Regions from separate parts of the Mesorhizobium sp. M7A.F.Ca.MR.245.00.0.0 genome, predicted to be linked through region 2. Evidence: riboswitches for the same ligand, from Rfam matches in the RefSeq annotation. Region 2 holds a riboswitch; each other region holds the start of a gene.

Region 1 (4,193 bases), on a different contig from region 2:
GATCGCTGTGTATTGGATCCGCGAATACATCCTCTATGTCGTCAAGGCCGGCCACATCGCCGTCATGGTCCATCTGATCGACGGCCGCGACATTCCCGACGGCCAGGACCAGATCGCCTACGCCAGGGATGTCGTGACCCAGCGTTTCGCCGAGGCCAACATCCTTTTTGTCGTCGACCAACTCGTCAAGGGCGCTATCCGCGCCATCACCGGCCTGCTTGGCGGTATCGCCGCCTTCCTGCCGATACCGGGCCTGAGCGGCCTGGTCTCGTTCATCAACACCGTGATCCGCCTGTCGCTGACCTATGTCGACGAGATCATCCTCGGCTACAACATCCGCATCAATTCAGCCTCGCCCTTCGAGACGGCGCGGCAGGGCGTCGTGCTCTATGCCCAGAACGGCAAGGTCATGGTCAAGAACGCCGTCTGGCTGGCGGTCATCATGTGGGGCGTGTCGTTCATCATCTTTCTGATGATGCTGGCGCCTGCCGGCGCGATTCTGTTCCTGATGCCTGGCCAGCTCGCCGGCTGGGCTTTTGTGCTCGCCATCGTCTTCGCCTGGGCATTCAAGGCGGCGTTCATTGAACCCTTCGCCATCGCCTGCCTGATGCAGGTCTATTTCAAGACCATCGCGGGCCAGGTGCCGGATCCGGCCTGGGACGCCCGGCTGGCCGAGGCGTCGTCGAAGTTCAGGGAGCTCAAGGACAAGGCGCTCGCCTCCTTCGGCGGTTCGCGCTGGGGTACGGCCGGCGCCACACCCTGATCGGCCGGGCGGGTGATGTCTGGTGAGGCAGAAACGGTGTTGAGGCGCGCCACGGTGGATTTGAGCTGTGTCTCGCCTTGCCCGGAAAAGGTCTCGCTCATGATCAGCTCCGGCAGCGGCAGCCGCCGTCCCCAGCCATGCGTTTCAAGGTCCGGTTTGGGAGCGAACTCGGAAACACGGCCCACGCAGAGATAGGCGATCGGCGTTACGTGGTCCGGAATGGCCAACAGCCGCTTTAGCGCCTGCGCTTCGATGATGCTGACCCAGCCTACACCGACGCCCTCGGCACGCGCGGCCAGCCAGAAATTCTGCACCGCGCAGACGGTGCTGTAGAGATCCATCTCCGGATTGTGCCAGCGTCCCAGCGGCGAACCCTTCGAGCGCTGCCGGTCGCAGGTGATGCAGATGTTGAGCGCGCTTTCGCAGATGCCTTCCAGCTTGAGCTTGCGGTAGAGTTCCTGCCGCTCTTCGTCGATCGCCGGCAGTTCCTGCTCGCGCGCCGCCAGGAACAGGTCGCGTATCTTTTCCCGTCGCTCGGCGTCGCGAATGACGATGAAGTTCCAAGGCTGCATGAAGCCGACAGACGGCGCATGGTGCGCGGCAAGCAGCAGCCGCGCCAGCACGTCGTCATCAATTGGGGTGGGCAGGAAATGACTGCGCACGTCGCGCCGTGTGAACATGGCGCGATAGACCGCATCGCGCGCACTCTGGTCAAATCCGTCGCCAACAGCAGCGGTCAGGTGTTCCGGCATCGCTTGTCCCCTTGCGATTGCAATTGATATCATCCGCCTGACCATGCGGATGACGATGCCTGCCAGGCCGGTCTTCTGGCTCGGGATCAACCCGCGTCCGGTGCCTTCCCGTCATCGACAGTGGCATTTACCGGCGCGGTCCCCCTCACAGCGTTGGGCACGCCACGGAATTCAACCGTGTTCCCGATTCTCCCGCTTGCGGCGGGCACCAGGCAGTACCAAGGATCTTACGCCGAAGCGCCCGCGGGGCCAATGCTTGCAGCGACGCGAATGGACGCAGTCGCGATTTTCCCCAGTCATCGGCCGCCCGTGCATGGCCTTTGTCGATCCGGGTCACTAGATTAGGACGATGACCACCCGTCTCTACACCCATCCGATCTTCCTCGAGCATCTCACGCCGCCCGGACATCCCGAGCGGCCCGACCGCTTGCGTGCCATCGAGCGCGTGCTCGATGAGGAAGCCTTTGCCGGGCTCGATCGTATCCAGGCGCCGGAAGGCGACGAGGCCACCATCCTCTACGCGCATCCCGCCGATTTCGTCGCCCGCGTGCGCGCCGCCATTCCCGACGAGGGGATTGCCCGCATCGATGCCGACACCACTGCCAGTCCGAAGAGCTGGCAAGCGGCGATCACCGCGATCGGCGCCGCCAACGCCGCCGTCGATGACGTCTTTTCGGGCCGTGCCGACAACGTCTTCGTCGCCGCCCGGCCGCCCGGCCATCATGCCGAAAAGACCACCGCCATGGGCTTCTGCCTGTTCAACACGGCGGCGATCGCGGCGCGCTATGCGCAGAAGAAACACGGTGTCGAGCGCGTTGCCATCGTCGACTGGGACGTGCATCACGGCAATGGCACGCAGGACATTTTCTGGGACGATCCGTCGGTGCTCTATTGCTCGACACACCAGATGCCGCTTTATCCCGGCACCGGAGCGAAGAACGAAACGGGCGCCGGCAACATCGTCAACGCGCCGCTGGCGCCGCAGACTGGCAGCGAGGTGTTTCGCGATGCCTTCCTGTCGCGCGTCCTGCCCGCGCTCGACAATTTCGCGCCCGACCTGATTATCATTTCGGCGGGGTTCGACGCGCACCACCGCGATCCGCTGGCCGAGATCAATCTGACCGAGGATGATTTCGATTGGGCGACCGGCCAGCTGATGCAGCGCGCGGCACGCCACAGCGGCAACCGGCTCGTCAGCCTGCTCGAGGGCGGCTACGATCTGCAGGGATTGGCATTTTCGGTCGCCGCCCATGTCGGGCGACTGATGAAAGGATGAATGATGGCCGATGAGACCAACGAAGACGTCAAGGCGATGAGCTTCGAGCAGGCACTCGATGCGCTGGAGAAGATCGTCGATGATCTGGAGCGTGGCGACGTGCCGCTCGACCAGTCGATCAAGATCTATGAACGTGGCGAGGCGCTGAAGGCGCATTGCGACCGGCTGCTGAAGGCCGCCGAGGACAAGGTCGAGAAGATCAGGCTGTCGCGCGACGGAAAGCCGGTCGGAACGGAGCCACTCGACGCGGATTGAGGCCCGGTCCGAACATAGGCTCGCCTCACCGGTTTTTGGACATGATCATGATCGAGGATATAACTCGTCCCGATTGAAACAGCTCAAGGACAAGAGGAGATACGGAAGGGATGTGCAGAAACATCAAGACCCTGTTCAATTTTGATCCGCCGGCAACCAATGACGAGGTGCGCGACGCGGCCCTTCAGTTCGTCCGCAAGCTGAGCGGAACGACGCGACCCTCGAAGCAGAACCAGCACGCCTTCGACCATGCCGTCGAAGCCATCGCGGCCTCGGCGCGCGAACTGCTCGATTCCCTGGAAACCCATCAGCATCCGCGTAATCGCGAAGAGGTGGCGGCCAAGCTGCGGGCAAAGGCGGCGATCCGCTTTGCCTGATGCGGCCAGGCGGCCTTCGACCACCGACAAGGAGAGTCCATGAGTTTCTTCCCCGGGAAAGACCCTGAGGTGGGCGATGCCTTAGCCAGCGACCAGATCGAATTGATGGTCATCCCGAACGCCAAGGACATCGGCGGTTTTCAGGTGCGCCGTGCCCTGCCGACGGCAAAAAGGCGGCTGGTGGGGCCGTTCATCTTCTTCGACCGCATGGGCCCGGCGATCCTGCGGGCCGGCCAGGCACTGGATGTCCGTCCGCATCCGCATATCGGCCTGTCGACGGTCACCTATCTGTTCGACGGCAAGATCCGGCACCGCGACTCACTCGGTACTGAAATGGTCATTCAGCCCGGCGACGTGAATTTGATGACCGCCGGCCGCGGCATCGTCCATTCGGAGCGTACGCCGGAGGAATTGCGTGGCGCGCCGATGTCGGTGTCCGGCCTGCAGACATGGCTGGCGCTGCCGGACGACAAGGAAGAGGTGGCACCGGTTTTCGAGAACACAGGAGCGCTCAGGCTTCCCGAGATCGATGCCGAAGGCGTCAACGGGCGCCTCATCATCGGCGATTTCCAGGGGTTGCGGTCGCCGGTCAGGGCCGACTCGGAGACGCTCTACGCCGACCTGCGCCTGGCGCCCGGCGCCAGCGTGAAAATCCCTGCCGATGCGGAAGAGCGCGCCATTTACACGCTGGAAGGCGAGGTCTCGATATCAGGTGACGTCTTTCCGGCGGAACGGCTGCTGGTGTTCCGTCCCGGTGACGAGATCGTCGT
Region 2 (4,193 bases):
CTGCGACGATGGCGACGCGCTTTGCCAGCTCGTCCGGATTGGCGATCGAGGCAATGTCGACGATGAAGGTGTCGAAGTCGTCATGCTCGTGGTCGAACGCGCCGTCATGATGGGATTTGCGGTTTTCGATGTCGTCCTCGACGGCGAGACCGAGCCCGAGCAGCACCGAGGGATCGACCTTGCCATGCGACGCCGGCACGATCTTCACGGCGCGGGCGGAGTGTTCGTTGATGATGGCGTTGGCGCGGGCGGTGCCGGCGGCGTCCATCAGGTCGCTTTTCGACAGGATGATCAGGTCGGCGCAGGCGATCTGATCCTCGAACAGTTCTTCCACCGGGTCGTCGTGGTCGAGCGTCTCGTCCCCGGCGCGCTGCGCCTGAAGTGCGTCCATGTCGTTGGCGACGCGGCCTTCGGCCAATGCCGGCCCGTCGACCACGGCGATGACGCCGTCGACTGTGACGCGGCTCTTCACGCTCGGCCATTGAAAGGCCTGGACCAGCGGCTTGGGCAGCGCCAGGCCCGAAGTCTCGATCAGGATATGGTCGACCCTCGGCGTCAGCGACAGGATCTTGTCAAGCGCCGGGACGAAGTCGTCGGCAACGGTGCAGCAGATGCAGCCATTGGCCAGTTCGACGATGTTTTCCTCCGGACAGGTGTCGATGCCGCAGCCCTTCAAAATCTCGCCGTCGATGCCGATGTCGCCGAATTCGTTGACGATGATGGCAATGCGCTTGCCGCCGGCGTTTTCCAGGAGATGGCGGACCAGCGTCGTCTTGCCGGCGCCGAGGAAGCCGGTGACGACGGTGCAGGGAACGCGGGAGAGGTTCGCAGGCGAATCTGGGGCAGTCATGGTCAGTCCTTCAGCAGGTCGAGGGGAGGGATGCGGGCAACGAGGCCGCGCTTCAGGCTATCGGGGCGGCCACGCCAGGGAATGAGACCGTCGGTCGAGGTGGCGAAAAGCTTGGCGCCCGTGACGAGGTCGGCGCCGCTGGTCTCGGTCAGGTCGCCAAAGACATAGCTCCAGCAGCCGTCGCGCAGGATGGCGGCGCTGAGGCGCCGCTTGCAATTGCCAAGGCATTCGACGCTGCGGATGCGGATGTCGTCGCCGGATGCGGCGCGGCGCGTATCCTCCGCCAGCAATTCGCCGGCGCGGGGATGAGCGTCGGAGCCGGTCTCATCGCGACAGGAGGCGCAGACGATGATGGTGACGCCGGCCAAGGCATCATCATGGCCGGACGAAATATCCGCTGTGCCAGCCGAAAAACTGCTGTCGTGGTCCAAAGATCGGGCTCCTTGCCCGGAAACCCGCCGGGCGATCGGATTCTAAAGTCGCAGACGGCAGGTCTCCTGGCTCGCGGGTCATCGCCTTGGGTAGCCGCCTTCCCGGGAACTCCCAGTGGCTTTCGGCCTTGGCTCTTCGCTTACAGTTGCGGGGACAGCCGCGGATTTGGGATTTTGCCCCGCACCGCATTCCCTCTTAGCTCTTGCCGTTGCGGGCAAGAGACCATCTGAACCGGATTTAGGCTTTTGCGGGCGGCGGTGTCAACGCGAGCTTACGACATGGCGATGTCGGCCAGCGCCGGACCCAAATCCCCGGCCGGGGTCACTTCCATGCGCTCAAGACCAAGCCAGCCCTGCATCTGCTTCAATTCCTCGAACAGTTCTGCAGCGGTTTCAGGCGGCGCACCCGGCTCGGCATAGGCCGCATGGACCCGCAGTATGCTGGCCGGACGGTCGGCCTTGAGGTCGACGCGTGCCACGATCCTGTCGCCGAGCAGGAACGGCAGGACATAGTAGCCGTATTGCCGCTTGTCGGCCGGCGTGTAGATCTCGATGCGGTAGTGGAAGTCGAACAGCCGCTCTGTGCGCGAGCGTTCGAAGACGACAGGATCGAACGGCGCCAGCAGGGCGCGGGCGTCGATCTTGCGCGGCAGACGCGCGTCTTTATGAAGATAGGCCAGCTTGTCCCAGCCTTCGACGCGCATCGGCAGCAACTCGCCCGTTTCAACCAGTTCCTCCAATCGGCCTTTCATATCGGCCGGCGACAGGCGGAAATAATCGCGCAAATCGCCTGAAGTCGCCACGCCGTGGGCGCGGGCGGAAATGCGCAGCAATTCGCGGTGCGCGTCCTCAGGCGTGGGCACTGGGAGGTCGAGGACCGCCTGCGGCAGCACGCGCTCGGGCAGATCATAGAAGCGCTCGAACCCGCGACGGTGCGCCGTGGTGATGCGTCCGGCCCAGAACAGCCATTCGAAGGCATGCTTGGCGTGGCTCCAGCCCCACCAGCCGCCCGAGCCTTTCTGGCCTTCGAGCGCGGAAGCGGCGATCGGGCCGCGCTCGGCGACCTGGCGGTGGATCTCCTCGATATAGGCGGCATGTTCGCGGCCCCATTTGGCGAGCCCCAGATACATTTCCTCGCCGCGCTCGGCGCGCTGCATGCGCCAGCGCATCAGCGGGTACGTCTCCACCGGCAGGAAGGAAGCCTCATGCGCCCAGTATTCGAAAACCGTGCGCTTGCGTGTCACCGCGGCATTGTCGAGCAGCGAGAACGGGTAGGGGCCAAGGCGCGAATAGAGTGGCATATAATGAGCGCGCACCACCGCGCTGACGGAATCGATCTGCAGCAGGCCGGTGCGGGAGAGGGTGCGGGCAAAATGCCGGCGGTCGGGCGTGCCGGTCGGGCGGGGATCGAGAAACCCCTGGGCGGCAAGCGCGATGCGACGGGCCGTGGGGAGCGAGATCTTTTCCTTCATGCAGGCATCACTTTGAAGTGTTTTGACCGAGGGTCGAATGGCTGATTCCAACCCATGCTAGCAGGGTTTTGGCGGCATCCATGTCAGGAGAGAAAAGTGGAGTAAAAAGCGAAGGAAATCAAACAGGAGCGGATCGGACCAGTTTGCCGCGATATGCCGTCCAGGTCGGTGTTTTGAACAAGGTTTGACTTGCTTCGCTGGAAGTGCTGCGCTAACCCTCGCCGCGTTGCAGCATAGGCCCTTAAAACGGTTCAGCGGTTAAACTGTCACGCTTCCGCATTAGGGTCCGGTGCTGTAATCAAACTGGATTGGCGCCAACGGAAAGCCGAGCATGAACGCACTCTTGAGCTCATACCTGCCCATCGTCCTGTTCATAGGCGTGGCGCTGGTTGTCGGCCTGGCGCTGCTGGCCGCGCCCTTCCTGGTGGCCTACCGCAATCCCGATCCCGAAAAGCTTTCCGCCTATGAGTGCGGTTTCAACTCGTTCGACGACGCCCGCATGAAGTTCGACATCCGTTTCTACCTGGTGTCGATCCTGTTCATCATCTTCGACCTGGAAGTGGCCTTCCTGTTTCCTTGGGCGGTGTCGTTTTCGAAGATCGGCATGCTCGGTTTCTGGTCGATGATGGTGTTTTTGGCGGTGCTGACCATCGGCTTTGCCTATGAATGGAAAAAAGGAGCGCTGGAATGGGATTGAACGACAGTTCAGGCACCCTCGTCGCGCCGAAGCCCAAGGGTATTATCGATCCCAACACCGGCAGGCCGGTGGGGGAGGACGATCCCTTCTTCCTCGAGATCAACAACGAGTTGGCCGACAAGGGCTTTTTGGTCACTTCGACCGAGGCGCTCATCACCTGGGCGCGCAGCGGGTCGCTGATGTTCATGACGTTCGGCCTCGCTTGCTGCGCGGTCGAGATGATCCACACCTCGATGCCGCGCTATGATTCGGAGCGGTTCGGCGTCGCGCCGCGCGCGTCCCCGCGCCAGTCCGACATCATGATCGTCGCCGGCACGCTGACCAACAAGATGGCGCCGGCGCTGCGCAAGGTCTACGACCAGATGCCGGAACCGCGCTACGTCATCTCGATGGGCTCCTGCGCCAATGGCGGCGGCTACTACCACTACTCCTATTCGGTGGTGCGCGGCTGCGACCGCATCGTGCCCGTCGATATCTATGTGCCCGGCTGCCCGCCGAGCGCCGAAGCGCTGCTCTACGGCATTCTTCTCTTGCAGAAGAAGATCCGCCGCACCGGCACGATCGAACGGTAAATCCATGACCGCATCCCTGAGCGAACTGTCGAACTATCTCGGCGAGAAGCTGATCGGCCGCGTGAACGAGGCTGATATCGCCTATGGCGAACTCACCATCCGCGTCGAGCCGCGCGATCTGGTCGAGGTCATGACCTTCCTGCGCGACGATGCGCGCTGCCAGTTCATCTC
Region 3 (4,193 bases), on a different contig from region 2:
TGACTCATCTCGACATCGCCCGCGACCTTCCTCACCTTGCAGGTGCCGCACAGGCCGAACTCGCAGGCGGCGGGAATCCGCACCCCAGAGGCGCGTGCCGTCTGCAGCACGGTCTGGCCGGCGACGCATTCGGCGTCGACATCGGAAAGCGAAAACCGGATCGGTGTCACGGCCTCGACGGCAGCAGCAGCGCCGTCTTCCGCCGGCGGCGAGAACGGCGCCGGGATCTCCTCCACGGCAGGCGCAGCAAAGCTTTCCTGATGGTATTTCGCCATGTCGAAGCCGGCGGCGTCCAGCATGCCGCGCACGGCGCGCATGAAGGGATCGGGGCCGCAGCAGAAAATCTCGCGCTCGCGGAAATCGGGCGCCAGCAATGGCAGCCGGATCGCGTCGATGCGGCCCATATGGCCGAACCAGCCCTCGCGGCTCGACCGCTCCTCGATCATGAAGCCGAGCGACAGGCCGGGCATGCGGCTGCCGAGCAGCTCGAGTTCCTTGCGGAAAATGATCTCTTCCGGGCGGCGCGCACAGTTGACGAAGCCGACATCTGTCCATGGCGCACAGTCGTTCAACCAGCGCAGCATCGACATCATCGGCGTCACGCCGGAGCCCGCCGAAATGAACAGATATTTGGCCGCCGGGTGGCTATGCAGCGAAAAATCACCGGTCGGCCCATAGGCCTTGACGTGCGAGCCCGGCGTCAGATAGTCGAACATCCAGCGCGTGCCGGTGCTGCCCGCCTGCGCCTTGACCGTCACCGCGATCGAGAATGGCCGCGACGGCGAGGACGACAGCGTGTAGGTGCGCATCAGCGGCCCCTCCGATGTCGGCAGTTCCAGCGTCACGAACTGGCCCGGCTTGTAGCGGAACCAGGTCTGGTTGTCGGAGCGGAAGGTGAAGGTCTTCACGTCCGGCGCTTCGTCGCTGACGCCGATCACTTCCAGCACCTGCAGCCGGTCGTTCCAGGGCGTCATCTGGTCGAGATGGCGATAGAGGCCAAGGTCCGTCATCGCATTCATCCTCTTGTCCCCTGAGCTAGGCGACGCTGCGCAGGGCCGGCCGGCCGCCTTCGGCAAGGCGCGGCCCGATGAACGACGCGTACCACTCGACGAACTGGATCACGCCGCCCTCATGCAGCTCCGAATAGGGGCCTGGTTCGTAGGCCGGCGACAGGATGCCGAAGGCGTTTTCCTCGACGATGCGGCGGTCCTGGTCGTTGGTCTCGGTCCAGACATGGGTGAGCTCAGCGAGGTCGTAGTCGATGCCTTCGACCGCATCCTTGTGGACGAGCCATTTCGTCGTCACCGCGGTTTCCGTGGCACTGATCGGCAGCACGCGGAAGGTGACGGCGTGGTCGCCGAGGATATGGTTCCAGGTGGTCGGATAGTGGTAGAGCAGCAAGGAACCGATGCGGTCGGTTGAAACGCTGTCGGACAGGTTCTTCTGGACCGCCCGTTTTCCCGTCATGGTGTAGCTGACGGCATCGCGCAGCAGCGGCGCGCGGGTGGCGCGGTACTGCCCTGCCGGATCGATGCGGAATTTGCTCGGCAAGCCAGCGGCCTCGCATTTGGCCCAGTGCGCGACCATCTCGGGGTCGCTGTCGGCGCCGTTGACGCCGGTCACGGTCGGCGCCTCGGGGAAGGTCTTGCACAGCTCAGGGTGATTGGCGACGCAGTGGTAGCACTCGCGGTTGTTTTCCCAGACCAGCTTCCAGTTGCCCTTCTCGACGATCGTGCTCTCAAAGGCGATCTTTGCCTCACGCAACCGGTGCGGCAAAAGATAGGGTTCGATCATCGCCCGCATCGGCGTGAAATCCGCCGGTTCTTTGGCCAGGCAGATGAAGATGTAGCCGCCGACGCTCTCGCAGGCGACCGGCTTCAGGCCGAAATCACTCTTGTCGAAACCGTCGGCCATCTGGCGGGCAAACAGCAGGCGGCCGTCCAACTCATAGGTCCACTGATGATAGGGGCAGACGAGCTTTGCCGCCGTACCCTTCTCCGTGTTGCACACGCGGCTGCCGCGATGGCGGCAGGAATTGTGGAAGGCGTTGATCTTGCCTTGCTGGTCGCGGACAAGGACGACCGGATAGTCGCCGATCTGCACGGTGATGTAGCTGCCCGGCTTCGGCAGTTCGCAATCATGGCCGATGAACAGCCAGTCGCGATACCAGATCAGCTCCATGTCGAGCTTGAAGTAGTCTGGATCGGTGTAGAAGGGCTGCTCCAGCGAAAAGCCTTGCCGGCGCCCCTTCAGGAGCCTCAGCATGTCGTTGCGGGTATCCATGTCCTGTCCTCGTTTCTAAGGACTGAACTGGTGGTGATGGAGGAAGGATTGAAACGCAGGCCGGCTAGGTGCCGGACATGCGCTATCCACCTCTTGACCGCCCACCGCGATCAGTCGAGTCTAAAAATCTCGGGCTGGTTTCCGGGCTCTGGAGTTGTCCTTGCGGACCATCGCGACACCTTCCCAGGCAGTTGCCCAGTGGTCTCCCGTTGCGACTTGAACTCCACCACCGTTGCGGGGGCAGCGCCGGATTCTGACCGGCTTCCCAATTCTCCGCCTCGTCGTCACGAAGCGGCACCTGAGATGGGTATGATCTAACCACGATCGCTGGCGCGCCGTCGGCATGAAAACGACATCGTATCCATGCGGCGCGACACGGCATGCGAAACGTCACCGCAGATCGTCTGGGGCCGAAATCCCGCCTCCCGGGCGGCCATTTGCCGGCTGCGATCTTCCCGAATCCGACCCTTGGCGGGGGTCAAAAAGGTTAACGGTTTCGAAAAGTGACTATTAGCTTGACCTAAAATCGAACCGAACGGTTCGTTTCTGTTGACGGTGCGTGCAGGACGGTGTGAACGCCGGGCCTTTGAAACAGTCAGTGATCCATCGGATGGTTAGACTTAACATGCTGATATAAAGAGGAAAAATGCCTCTCTAGATTCCCCTGGCACAATTTCAAGGTGTGGATTCATGGTCCACACGGAACAACTTCGTGATTGGAAAAGGCGGGGTTGCCCTCCCACATCGGGGTTGTCCGAACGACGCGATTTCATTTCCAAGACACGCCGCTAGACGGACGGAAAAAGACGATACTGGAGTACAAAAATGAAAAAGATCATTCTCACTGCCGCAGCCCTTCTGGCCATTTCCGGCAGCGCCTTCGCTGGTAGCGACCACTACGGTTCGAACGCCGCGGCAGCCACTGCTGTCGACAGCTCGTACACCGCTTCGACCAAGAAGTCGGAACCGGCTGCTCAGGCGCCTGCCCAGGGTGCTGACCACAACCTCTTCGGCAACAACTAACAGCCGATTCCCAGTCGACGGCGGGCTCGCCCGCTGCCCTGGCGAAATTCAGACATTCGAAATTCAGACATTCAGGAGTATTCAAGATGAACAAGATCCTCATTGCTGCCGCCGCCGTTCTGGCCATCACCGGCAGTGCCTTCGCCGGCAGCGACAACTTTGGCTCCAACGGCGCCAATCAGCCTGCGGTTACCTCGGTTGACAGCGCGCATACGAGCTCGGTCCGCAACAGCGGTGGCCTCGTCGAGAAGCTGCTCAATTCGTCGGGCGACGTAGAGAAGTCCGCCCCTCAGGGCAGCGACCGGAATCTCTTTGGCCGTTAACAGCCGAAGCTGATCTTCAACAAAAGAGCGGCGGGCCTGGCCCGCTGCTCTTTTTGCGTCCAAGACGGTCCTGCGTCAGGCCGCCTTCGCTTCAGCCTCATGAAGGGCAAACGACCGCCCATCGGTGTCGAAGATATGCAGGTCCTCGCCATTGGCGCTCAGCCGCAATGTCGAACCGCGCTTGACCTCGACATTGCCGGGCAGCTTGGTCACCAGCGGCAGGTCGGCGCGACCGATGTCGACATAGACCAGCTGCACCTCGCCGAGCTGCTCGACATAGTCGACCGTCCCCTCGAACAGATAGTCCGCGCCGCTGGCGATGATCAGGTCCTCCGGCCGCACGCCAAAACTCACCGCAGCGCCCTTCGCCGAAGCCGGCGTCGCGATCGGCACGGTCGCCTTGCGCCCGCCGACATGGCTGACGACGGTCGGATTGCCTGATTTGTCGATGGTTGCGGGCAGGATATTCATGGCCGGCGAGCCGATGAATTGCGCAACGAATAGATTGCCGGGCTTCTTGTAGAGGTCCATCGGCGTGCCGACCTGCTCGATATGGCCGTCCTT

Evidence for each region. A riboswitch is a leader RNA that binds a small molecule or an ion and turns the genes downstream of it on or off. The one in region 2 is predicted to bind cobalamin.
Region 1: another riboswitch for cobalamin. It lies ahead of bluB (5,6-dimethylbenzimidazole synthase); the one in region 2 lies ahead of EOB80_RS29785 (DUF1636 family protein).
Region 3: another riboswitch for cobalamin. It lies ahead of EOB80_RS16020 (aromatic ring-hydroxylating dioxygenase subunit alpha); the one in region 2 lies ahead of EOB80_RS29785 (DUF1636 family protein).

Annotation. Positions count from the first base shown of each region.
Region 1 covers NZ_RZTE01000004.1:411-4,603, forward strand. The annotation lists gene EOB80_RS06525 (hypothetical protein) at 1-763, shown strand, start outside; partial or broken gene bluB (5,6-dimethylbenzimidazole synthase) at 886-1,560, opposite strand; cobalamin riboswitch at 1,563-1,743, opposite strand; gene EOB80_RS06535 (histone deacetylase family protein) at 1,865-2,791, shown strand; gene EOB80_RS06540 (exodeoxyribonuclease VII small subunit) at 2,795-3,046, shown strand; gene EOB80_RS06545 (DUF2277 domain-containing protein) at 3,157-3,423, shown strand; gene EOB80_RS06550 (pirin family protein) at 3,463-4,193, shown strand, end outside.
Region 2 covers NZ_RZTE01000047.1:43,227-47,419, reverse strand. The annotation lists gene cobW (cobalamin biosynthesis protein CobW) at 1-850, opposite strand, end outside; gene EOB80_RS29785 (DUF1636 family protein) at 853-1,281, opposite strand; cobalamin riboswitch at 1,320-1,524, opposite strand; gene EOB80_RS29780 (winged helix-turn-helix domain-containing protein) at 1,554-2,753, opposite strand; gene EOB80_RS29775 (NADH-quinone oxidoreductase subunit A) at 3,085-3,450, shown strand; gene EOB80_RS29770 (NADH-quinone oxidoreductase subunit B) at 3,441-4,022, shown strand; gene EOB80_RS29765 (NADH-quinone oxidoreductase subunit C) at 4,027-4,193, shown strand, end outside.
Region 3 covers NZ_RZTE01000013.1:102,184-106,376, forward strand. The annotation lists gene EOB80_RS16015 (hybrid-cluster NAD(P)-dependent oxidoreductase) at 1-1,010, opposite strand, end outside; gene EOB80_RS16020 (aromatic ring-hydroxylating dioxygenase subunit alpha) at 1,036-2,283, opposite strand; cobalamin riboswitch at 2,398-2,600, opposite strand; gene EOB80_RS16025 (DUF680 domain-containing protein) at 3,109-3,306, shown strand; gene EOB80_RS16030 (DUF680 domain-containing protein) at 3,393-3,629, shown strand; gene ugpC (sn-glycerol-3-phosphate ABC transporter ATP-binding protein UgpC) at 3,705-4,193, opposite strand, start outside.